3 regions of the Saccharopolyspora phatthalungensis genome follow, and region 2 is predicted to be linked to each of the others. Evidence: riboswitches for the same ligand, from Rfam matches in the RefSeq annotation. Region 2 holds a riboswitch; each other region holds the start of a gene.
What was found. Region 2 has a riboswitch for S-adenosylmethionine ahead of BJ970_RS05625 (methionine ABC transporter ATP-binding protein). Riboswitches for the same ligand answer to the same signal wherever they lie in the genome.

Region 1 (3,202 bases), 670 kb from region 2:
TAGGCGCTGAGGCAAAGACCGGTGGCGGGATCGAGATCGTCGTTCGTGACGAAACGAGCGGCGCCATCGTCGTGGCGTGGCGCCGCTCGTCTTCGATCAGGATGGCTGGGGCCCCTGTAACCGGGCTCAGAGACCCAGGGCTTGGTTGACCGCTTCGGTGGTCGGGGCGACGGTGGCCTTTGGGCCGATCTGGTCCTGCACCGCGTCCAGGGTCTTCAGTCCGTCACCGGTGATCAGCAGCACTGTTTCGGCGTCCGGGTCGATCTTCCCGGTCTCGATGAGCTTCTTCGCCGTGGCCACGGTGACCCCGCCGGCGGTCTCGGCGAAGATGCCCTCGGTGCGGGCCAGCAGTCGGATGCCCTCGCGGACCTCGTCGTCGCTGACGTCCTCGATCGCACCGCCGGTCTTGCGCACGATGTCCAGCACGTACGGGCCGTCGGCCGGGGCGCCGATGGCCAGCGAGCGGGCGATGGTGTCCGGCCGCACCGGCTGGACCACGTCGTGGCCGTTCTTGTACGCCGTCGACACCGGGGAGCAGCCGGTGGCCTGCGCGCCGAAGATCCGCACCGGGCTCGGCTCCACCAGACCGACCTGGCCCAACTCGTTGAATCCCTTGTAGACCTTGGTCAGCTGCGCGCCGGAGGCGATGGGCACCACGATCTGCTCGGGTTTGCGCCAACCGAGCTGCTCGGCGACCTCGAAGGCCAGCGTCTTGGAGCCTTCGGAGTAGTAGGGGCGCACGTTGACGTTGACGAACGCCCAGTCCTCGTGCTCCGAGGCGAGCTCGGTGGCCAGCCGGTTCACGTCGTCGTAGTTGCCGTCGACGGCCAGCAGCGATCCGTCGTAGACCGCGCTCATCAGGATCTTGGCCCGTTCCAAGGTTTTGGGCACCAGCACCACCGAGTCCCAGCCGGCGCGGGCCGCCGCGGCGGCCACTGCGTTGGCGAGGTTGCCGGTCGACGGGCAGGCCAACACCCTGAATCCGAACTCGCGGGCGGCGGCCAGCGCCACCGCGACGACGCGGTCCTTGAACGAGTGGGTGGGGTTGCCGGTGTCGTCCTTGACCCAGATTCGCTTGACGCCCAACGCCTTCGCGAGCTTGTCGGCCCGGATCAGCCGGGTACAGCCCGGCTCGGTGTTCGGGTGTTCTTCGACGTTGGAGGGAACCGGGAGCAGCTGCTTGTAGCGCCAGATGGAGCGCGGCCCGGATTCGATGTCCTCGCGACGGATGCGGCCGAAGTCGTAGGCGACCTCAAGCGGGGAGAAGTCTTCCAGCGAGACGAACTCGGGGGCCAGCGGCTGCCGGTGCCCCTCTTCCTTGGACACTAGTTCGACGGCATTTCCCAGGTCGAACGCCTTGTTCGCGGGGGTCTGGGCGTGGGCAGCAGCAGTCATCGCGAGGTCCTCTCCTCATCTGTCCCGCGGACGGGTCGGAATTGGCACCGCTTTCGTCAGAGACCTCGCGTCGCGCACGATTCGCTGACGAACGGTTGCCGGGGCTTCGTCGGGCCGTTCCCTCTGCCCCTCTGGATGAGCTATGCAGTTGTGTCGGCAACGCTAGTGGACCGTGCCAGGTTCTGGCCAGCGCGATCCAGATGGCGGGACCGTCACGGGGGCGTGCGACGATGCATGCATGAGCGCACCGGCCGTGGTTCCCGATCCGCTGCATCTGGTTCTCGGCGATGAAGAACTGCTGGTGGAACGCGCGCTGTGGGCCGCGGTCGGGGCGGCCCGCGCCGCTGATCCGGAAGCCGAACTGCGCCGGGTGAAGGTGAGCGAACTCACCCCGCCTGAGCTGGCCGAACTGCTCAGCCCGTCGCTGTTCGCGGAGGGTCGGGTGCTCGCCGTGGAGTCCGCGCAGGATGTCGGCAAGGAGATCGCCGAAGCCTTGCTTACGCACGCCCGGCAACCGGCGGACGGGGTCACGCTCGTCATCGTGCACAGCGGCGGCGGCCGGTCCAAGCACGCCAAGGAACTGCCCAATGCGCTACGCAAACTCGGCGCGCGGGTCACCGAGTGCAACAAGATCACCAAGCCTGCCGAGCGGGAGGCCTTCGTCCGCGACGAGGTGCGCCGGGCCGGTGGCAAGACCGATGCAGCCGGAGTGGCCGCGCTGCTCGAAACGGTCGGCTCGGACCTGCGCGAGTTGTCGTCGGCCGCGGCGCAGCTGGTCGCCGACACCGGCGGCAAGGTCGACGAGACGGCGGTGCGCCGCTACCACCGCGGCCGGGCCGAGGTGACCGGCTTCGCGGTCGCGGAGAAGGCGGTGACCGGGGACCGGGCCGCCGCCTTGGAGGCGCTGCGGTGGGCGGTGCAGCTCGGCGTCCCGCACGTGCTGATCGCCGACGCCCTCGCGGACTCGGTCCGCACCATCGGCCGGGTGGCCGCCGCCGGTGGTCGAAACGATCCGTTCCGGCTGGCCGGTGAGCTGGGCATGCCCGCTTGGAAGGTGAAGAAGGCGCTGGCGCAGTCCCGGGGCTGGAACCCGACGAGCCTCGCCGAAGCTCTCCAGGCGGTCGCCGAGGTCAACGCCGGGGTCAAGGGCATGGCCGCCGACGCCACCTACGCCCTGGAACGCACCGTCCTGCGCCTCGTGGAGCTGCGCAACCAACGCTCCTGACCCTCGCGGTTCATAGCCGCTAGCGGTTTCAAGAGAAATCGCGGTCTCCGCCCGGGACGGGTGAACGGCAAAAGGCCCCTTCCCCGGAAACGAGGAAGGGGCCGAAGCTCGGCTTCAGCTCAGAGCTGGTTGGCGCGCTGCGCCATCGCGGACTTCTTGTTCGCGGCCTGGTTCTTGTGGATGACACCCTTGCTGGCGGCCTTGTCCAGTGCGCGGCTGGCGGCCCGCTGCAGGTCGAGGGCTTTGTCCTTCTCGCCGGCGTCAGCGGCCTCGCGGAACTTGCGGATGGCGCTCTTGACCGAGGACTTCACGGCCTTGTTGCGCTGCCGGTTCTGCTCGTTGGTCTTGATCCGCTTCATCTGGGACTTGATGTTGGCCACGGTGGCGCCTCTTTCTCGTCTGTTGAATCGATCGTGCCGCGCTGTCGTCGGCGCTGCGCTCAGGCAGGTTTCCTCCACGGCGGAATGCCGCACGGCACGGTCGTCCATGCTAACAGCGGCCACCTGCGTGGATGGCGACCGGGCGGCGCAGGGCGTGAATGGTCACACCAGCCGCGAGAGCGATCACATCAGCTCGGAACCG
Region 2 (3,202 bases):
GCCGCCGAGGACTGCCAGCAGGGTCGACACCAACACCATGTAGAGCGTGTCGATCGTCGCTTCACCAAGTATTTCAAGGACCTCCGACCAGGGGGTCACATCGCTCACGCGGCAGCTCCGTCAACGCAAACCGGGGCGCGTCGCACATGCGCGTCCCGCTCGATCATCCACTTCAGGGCCGCCTCGGCGCGCTCGCCGGTCAGGCCGACCCTGAACTTCGCCACCGGCGTGTCCCCCAGCCGGGTCAGCCCGCCGCCCAGGATTGCCAACTCGACCCCGAACCGGCTGGAAGCTTCCGGCAGCAGCGCGCCGACCGCGGCGAAGCCGACCAGCACGACCTCGGCGACGACGTCATGCCGACCGTTGGTCGGCCTGAGCGGCTCGGCCTGGTCGGTGTCGGGCAGCAGTGCGGCGCCCACCCGGCTGCCGGGCTCGGCGACCAGGTCGAGGACCTTGCCGTGCTCGACCACCCGGCCGTTCTCCAGCACCGCAACGTCGTCGGCGAGCTTGCGCACGACCGCCATGTCGTGGGTGACGACCAGCACGGTGACGCCCAGTTCGGCGCGGGCGCGGTCCAGCACGGTGAGCACCGAGTCGGTGGTGCCCGGGTCGAGCGCCGAGGTCGGCTCGTCGGCCAGCAGCACCGACGGCTTGGCGGCCAGCGCACGCGCCACGGCGACGCGCTGGCGCTGCCCGCCGGAGAGCTGGTCGGGGTAGACAGCGGCCTTGTCGGTCAGGCCCACCAGATCCAGCAGTTCGCCGACGCGGCTGCGCCGCTGCGGGCCGGTGAGCCCGGCCGCTTCCAGCGGCAGCGCCACGTTACCCGCGGCCGTGCGCTGCCGCAGCAGCGAATCACCTTGCGGCACAACGCCAATCTGCCGACGAGCAGCGCGGAGGGCCTTGCCGTCAAGGGAAACCAGGTCGGTGTCGTCGACGCGGATAGCGCCGCCGTCTGGCTTCTCCAACAGAGCGATGCAGCGAGCCAGGGTGGACTTGCCGGCCCCGCTCGGGCCGACCACGCCGCACACCGCACCGGCCGGGACGTCCATCGACACGCCGTCGAGGGCGCGGACGGTTCCGTTGTTGTGCTGGAAGGACTTGGTCAGGTTCTCAACTGTGATCACGATCGGCTCCACATCGGCTCGCGACGGCCGCGCACGTCAGAACGGCGACAGGCCAAGGAACTTCGGAAACGGAGGAAGGCTGGGTCACATCTCGCGACGACAGGCGGTGGTGGTGCGCCGCCCGTGGTCGATGACGCGACGCTGCGTCAGCAGCCTCCGGATGTGGGCTTGCCGGGATCGAGCCAGCTGAGCTCTGTTCTGGCCCCCAGGGGCCTCGCCCGCAGGCGGGTCGGCTAACAGCGCGTTGGACTCCACAACAACTCCATCGGTCCTGGCGTTAGCACCTGCCCGCATCGGGTGGTTGCTGCGGCTTCGCGGAGCCAGGTCTCTCGGCCGCTCGGGATGGATTTCTCGAATAGTAGACCCCACTGGCGGATTCGAGCGCAAGTTGATAGTCGTCACTTTCCGAAATCGTTTGCCAAATCACACAGCTGGACGAGCGGGAATTTTCTCGACATACCAGGTGTTGTCGTGACTCCGCGTAGTAATGCGATTCCGGTTGACAAGCCGCCAGGCGGGTGGTTCAGCGACCGCGCTCGGTAGCCGCGGCTTCGGCGATGCGCGCGAAATCGCCGATCTCCAACTGTTCGCCGCGCGCCGCCGGATCCACCCCGGCCGCCCGCAGAACGCTCTCCGCGTGCGCAGCGGACCCGGCCCAGCCCGACAGCGCCGCGCGCAATGTCTTGCGCCGCTGGGCGAACGCCGCATCCACCACGCGGAAGACCTCCTGGCGCGGCGCGGTCGACGGCGGTTCGGTGCGGCGCAACGACACGAGGCCGGAGTCCACATTGGGCACCGGCCAGAACACCTTGCGCGGCACGGGACCGGCGCGGCGCACATCGGCGAACCACGCGGCCTTGGCGCTCGGCACGCCGTAGACCCGGCTGCCCGGCCTGGCGGCCATCCGGTCGGCCACCTCGGATTGCACCATGACCAGGCCGTGTTCCATGCTCGGTAACTCGGCCAGCAGATGCAGCACCACCGGAACGGCAACGTTGTAGGGCAGGTTCGCGACCAGCGCGGTCGGCGGTTCCGGGAAGTCCTCGGCGCGGACCCGCAGGGCGTCAGCTCGGAGCACGGTAAGCCGCTCGGCCAACGCCGGGGCGAACTCGGCGGCGGTGCGCGGCAGCCGCGCCGCAAGCACCGGATCGATCTCGACGGCGGTCACTGCGCCGGAGGCGGGAAGGAGGGCGAGCGTCAGTGAGCCCAGGCCGGGACCGACCTCCAGGACGACATCATCCGGCGTGACCGACGCCGCGGCCACGATCCGGCGCACCGTGTTCGGGTCATGCACGAAGTTCTGGCCGAGCTTCTTCGTCGGCCGGATGTCGAGTTCCTCGGCCAGCCGACGCACATCGGCCGGGCCGAGCAGCGTCGCCTGCTGGTCGTCCACACCGAAAAACTACCCGCGGCCCGCACCCGCCAGTTCCGCGCCCCGGTCAGGCGAAGCAGGAGGGGCACACTTGACCGAGTCGCCTGGTCAAGCGGGCCCCTCACCTGGAACTTCTTCACCCGTGGGTGGCGTTCGCCGCGGAACGGGCGGTCGGGTGCCCGTCAGAGGCCGAGCTTGGACGAGCAGCTCGGCCAGGCGCCGTAGCCCCCACCGCGGGAGGCCCGGACCTTCTCCGCGACCGCGATCTGCTGCTCGCGGCTGGCCTGGTGCGGGTACGGCGCGTACTGGTCGCCGCCGAAGGCATTCCAGGTCGACTTGTCGAACTGCAGGCCGCCGTAGTAGCCGTTGCCGCTGTTCATCGCCCAGTTACCGGTCGCCTCGCACTGCGCCAGCTTGTCCCAGATCCCGTCGGTCGGCCGCTGTTTGCCGCCGACCCGAACGACCTTGGGCTGGGCTTGCTTGGTGATCCGCTCGCCGACGGATTCCCGGCCGGTCTCCTCGCCATTGCGGGTGGTGACCCGGGTGAACACGATCTTCTCGCCGGGCACGCCCGGGAAATCGACCCGCTCATCGCCCTTGAACATCGTGTTGTCGACGATCTCCTGCACCGGCGGCGGGACCGGCAGCGTCATGTTGATCACCGTGCTGCCGGTGCGGTCGATGCGCACCTCGGCGCCGCTGACCA
Region 3 (3,202 bases), 2.2 Mb from region 2:
TTCGGCGCCAGCCAGATGATCACCCCGACCACCGCGATCGCGAGCAGCGCCAGCAGCCAGGTCATGCCGGTGGCCAGGGAGAACGCGGCGCCCGGGTTGCGCAGCACGTCGAGATAGAGCACGCCCCCGAGCAGCCTGACCGGCGCGTGGCCCTCCAGGTTGGCCACCACGGCGATCTTGGTGACGATGTCGATGCCTAGGGCGACGACGGCCACCCCACCCAGCAGGGCGAGCAGCTTCCGGGACCCATCCCGCGGCGACTCGTCGGCCGCCTCGGGCTGCGTCTCAGGGGCTCGTTCCGCGGCGGTCGACCCAGCGTCCGCCTGCTCCGCTGAGGACTGTTCTTGGGGGGACTGCTCGGTGCTCACGAGAGTCATTGTCCCTGAACCGGAACCAAAGCATCGCACCAGTACCCGCTCGGGGTCAGGACAGGAAGTCCGGGGCGGGCCGCGGGTCGCCGACCGGGGTCCAGCGGCCGTCGACCTGCTCGTAATTCCAGCTCGGGCCCTGGGTCACCAGCCACCGCAGGGCGTTGACGAACCGGTCGACTTGCTCGTTGGTCGTGCCCAGCCCGACGCTGACCCGCACCGCCCGATCGGAGTCCGATCCCGCACGCGAGAGCAACCGTCGCGTGGCCACGTGCGCGCAGAACAACCCGTCGCGAACGCCGATGCCGTGCTCCGCGGAAAGCGCAGCGGCCAGCAGGCCGGGGTCCCGACCGTCAACGGTGAAGCTCACCACGCCGACCCGGTCGTGATCGGCGTCGAACAAGCAAAGCTCGCGCAGCCCTGGCACGTCGCGCAGACCGGCCCGCAGCCGATGCAGCAGCGACTCCTCATGCTCGACGACATGCGTCCAGTTCGCCGCGAGCGTCTCGCAGGCCCTGGCCAGCGCGTGCACGCCGACGGTGTTCGGCGAACCGGCCTCGTGCCGCTCCGGCCCGGTGGTCCAGCTGACCGACGCTTCCTGCACCAACCGGGTCGCGCCACCGCCCGCCAGGTACGGCTCGGCGGCGTTGAGCCAGTCCGCACGGCCGACCAGCGCGCCGGCCCCGAAGGGCGCGTACAGCTTGTGCCCCGAGATCGCCACGTAGTCCACGTCAAGCTCGGTGATCCGCACCGGCCGGTGCGGCGCGAGCTGCGCGGCGTCGAGCACGGTGCGAGCCCCGCGGCGGCGCGCCACCCGCGCCAGGTCGGCCACCGGCCACAGTTCCCCAGTGACGTTGGAGGCGCCCGTGATCACCGCGAGCCGTGGCCCTTCCGGGCAGTCGGCCAGCGCGGCGTCCAGTGCGGCGACCGCGCCCGCCGGTGTCTCCGGCGCGGGGAGGCGGCGCACCCGCGGGCCGGTCCAGGGCAGCAGCGCCGCGTGGTGTTCGGTGTCGAAGACCACGACAGACGTGCCGCGCGGCAGCGCCCGGCCCAGCAGGTTCAGGGAATCGGTGGTGTTGCGGGTGAAGATCACCGAATCGGTGCGGCGAGCACCGACGAAGTCCAGCAGCTTGCCCCGCGCCTCCTCGTAGACCCGGGTGCACACCTGGGAGGCGAACCCGGCGCCGCGATGCACGCTCGCGTACCAGGGCAGCAACTCGTTGACCGCCGTCTGCACGGACTCCAGGCAGGGCGCGCTGGCCGCATGATCGAGATTCGCGTAACCGATGCGCCCGCCGGTGACCAGCGGAACCTCCAGCGCGCCGCCGACCACGGCGGGAATCCGGCACTCCACATTGGACTGCGAGGGGATTTCGATGACGGCAGAAGACACGACGCCCTCCTCGGGGGCCTCATCGGACCCGCCCAGGGGGTCCGCGCTTGCCGGATCGCCCTGCACGACCGGCCAGGTCCTCACCCGGGGCACCCCACCGCGGTTGGAGGGTTGCCGGCCAGCAAGCCGGGGCTTGATGCTGGCGCTCATGACCTTCGACTGAACACAGTAGAAAACCGCCCCCACGCCGGGCAACAAGATTCCCGAAACGTGGGAGCGGCGTTGGTCACACCGACAAATGACGAGAGGGCGCTCAGGCCCTGTTTATAAGCGGCGTAAGCCGCTTGCCGTGTGGGACTCAGCTCGCACCGCCTGCCCAAGGGATCCCAAACGGCTCAGACGTCGCCTGGCGAGGACAGCCCCAGCGCCGTGTATTGGGCATACATCAGTCGGGGATCCCGGAGCCCAGGCGGCGTCTGAGGTTCCGCCACCCACACCGCCACGCAAACCACTTTATGATGCACTCGCTAGGCCTTGGTGACAGTGACCTTGATTTCGGTGCCTTCGCCGACGGCGCCGGTGAAGCCGTCGGCCACGTCGCCGGGCTCGACCGCGTTCGCCAGGGTTTCGCCCGCGATGAAGTCGCGGTGCGCGGCGATCGCTTCCTGAACCTCGGCCGGCGCCGACACCGTCACCGTGATCCGGTCGGAGACCTCGAAGCCCGCTTCCTTGCGGGCCTGCTGCACGACACGCACGACGTCGCGAGCCAGGCCCTCGGCCGCCAGCTCCGGGGTCACGTCGGTGTCCAGCACGACCAGGCCCATGCCACCGGGCAGGGCCGAGGCAGCCCCGGGGTCGGTCGAGACCAAGCGCTCGGTGAACTCGCCGTCCTGGAGCTCGATGCCCGCCGCGACCACGGTGCCGCCGGTGCGCTGCCACTCGCCGGACTTCACCGCCTTGATCACCTTCTGCACGTCGCGGCCCAGGCGCGGGCCCGCGGCCCGCGCGTTCACCGCGATCTCGAAGTGGCCGTGCGCGGCGACATCGGTGCTCAGCTCCAGTTCCTTGACGTTGACCTCGTCGCGGATCAGGTCCGCGAACGGGCGCAACGCCTCCGCATCCGGGGTGGCGACCACGAGCTTGGCCAGCGGCAACCGCACCCGCAGCTTGTTGGCCTTGCGCAGCGCCGACGCGGCCGAGCACACCTGGCGCACCTCGTCCATCGCGGTCACCAGAGCCGCGTCCGCGGGCAACTCGTCGACCAGCGGCCAGTCCGCCAAGTGCACCGAGCGGCCGCCGGTCAGCCCGCGCCAGACCGCCTCGGCGGTCAGCGGCAGCAGCGGTGCCACCACCCGGCAGGTCACTTCCAGCACGGTGTGCAGCGTGTTGATGGCATCCCGGTCACCGGCCCAGAACCGGTCGCGGGACCGGCGCACGTACCAGTTCGTCAGCACCTCAAGGAACTCGCGCACGCATCCACAGGCCCCGGCCAGGTCGAAGT

Region 1: linked by a shared signal. The riboswitch ahead of thrC (threonine synthase) and the one ahead of BJ970_RS05625 (methionine ABC transporter ATP-binding protein) in region 2 are both predicted to bind S-adenosylmethionine.
Region 3: linked by a shared signal. The riboswitch ahead of BJ970_RS16080 (aminotransferase class V-fold PLP-dependent enzyme) and the one ahead of BJ970_RS05625 (methionine ABC transporter ATP-binding protein) in region 2 are both predicted to bind S-adenosylmethionine.

What each region holds. Positions count from the first base shown of each region.
Region 1 covers NZ_JACHIW010000001.1:602,856-606,057, reverse strand. The annotation lists gene BJ970_RS02660 (DNA internalization-related competence protein ComEC/Rec2) at 1-10, shown strand, start outside; gene thrC (threonine synthase) at 127-1,395, opposite strand; SAM riboswitch class I at 1,408-1,537, opposite strand; gene holA (DNA polymerase III subunit delta) at 1,634-2,620, shown strand; gene rpsT (30S ribosomal protein S20) at 2,740-3,000, opposite strand.
Region 2 covers NZ_JACHIW010000001.1:1,272,188-1,275,389, forward strand. The annotation lists gene BJ970_RS05620 (ABC transporter permease subunit) at 1-108, opposite strand, end outside; gene BJ970_RS05625 (methionine ABC transporter ATP-binding protein) at 105-1,124, opposite strand; SAM riboswitch class I at 1,384-1,473, opposite strand; gene rsmA (16S rRNA (adenine(1518)-N(6)/adenine(1519)-N(6))-dimethyltransferase RsmA) at 1,648-2,517, opposite strand; gene BJ970_RS05635 (resuscitation-promoting factor) at 2,679-3,202, opposite strand, start outside.
Region 3 covers NZ_JACHIW010000001.1:3,475,182-3,478,383, reverse strand. The annotation lists gene lspA (signal peptidase II) at 1-377, opposite strand, end outside; gene BJ970_RS16080 (aminotransferase class V-fold PLP-dependent enzyme) at 424-1,761, opposite strand; SAM riboswitch class IV at 1,800-1,915, opposite strand; gene ileS (isoleucine--tRNA ligase) at 2,229-3,202, opposite strand, start outside.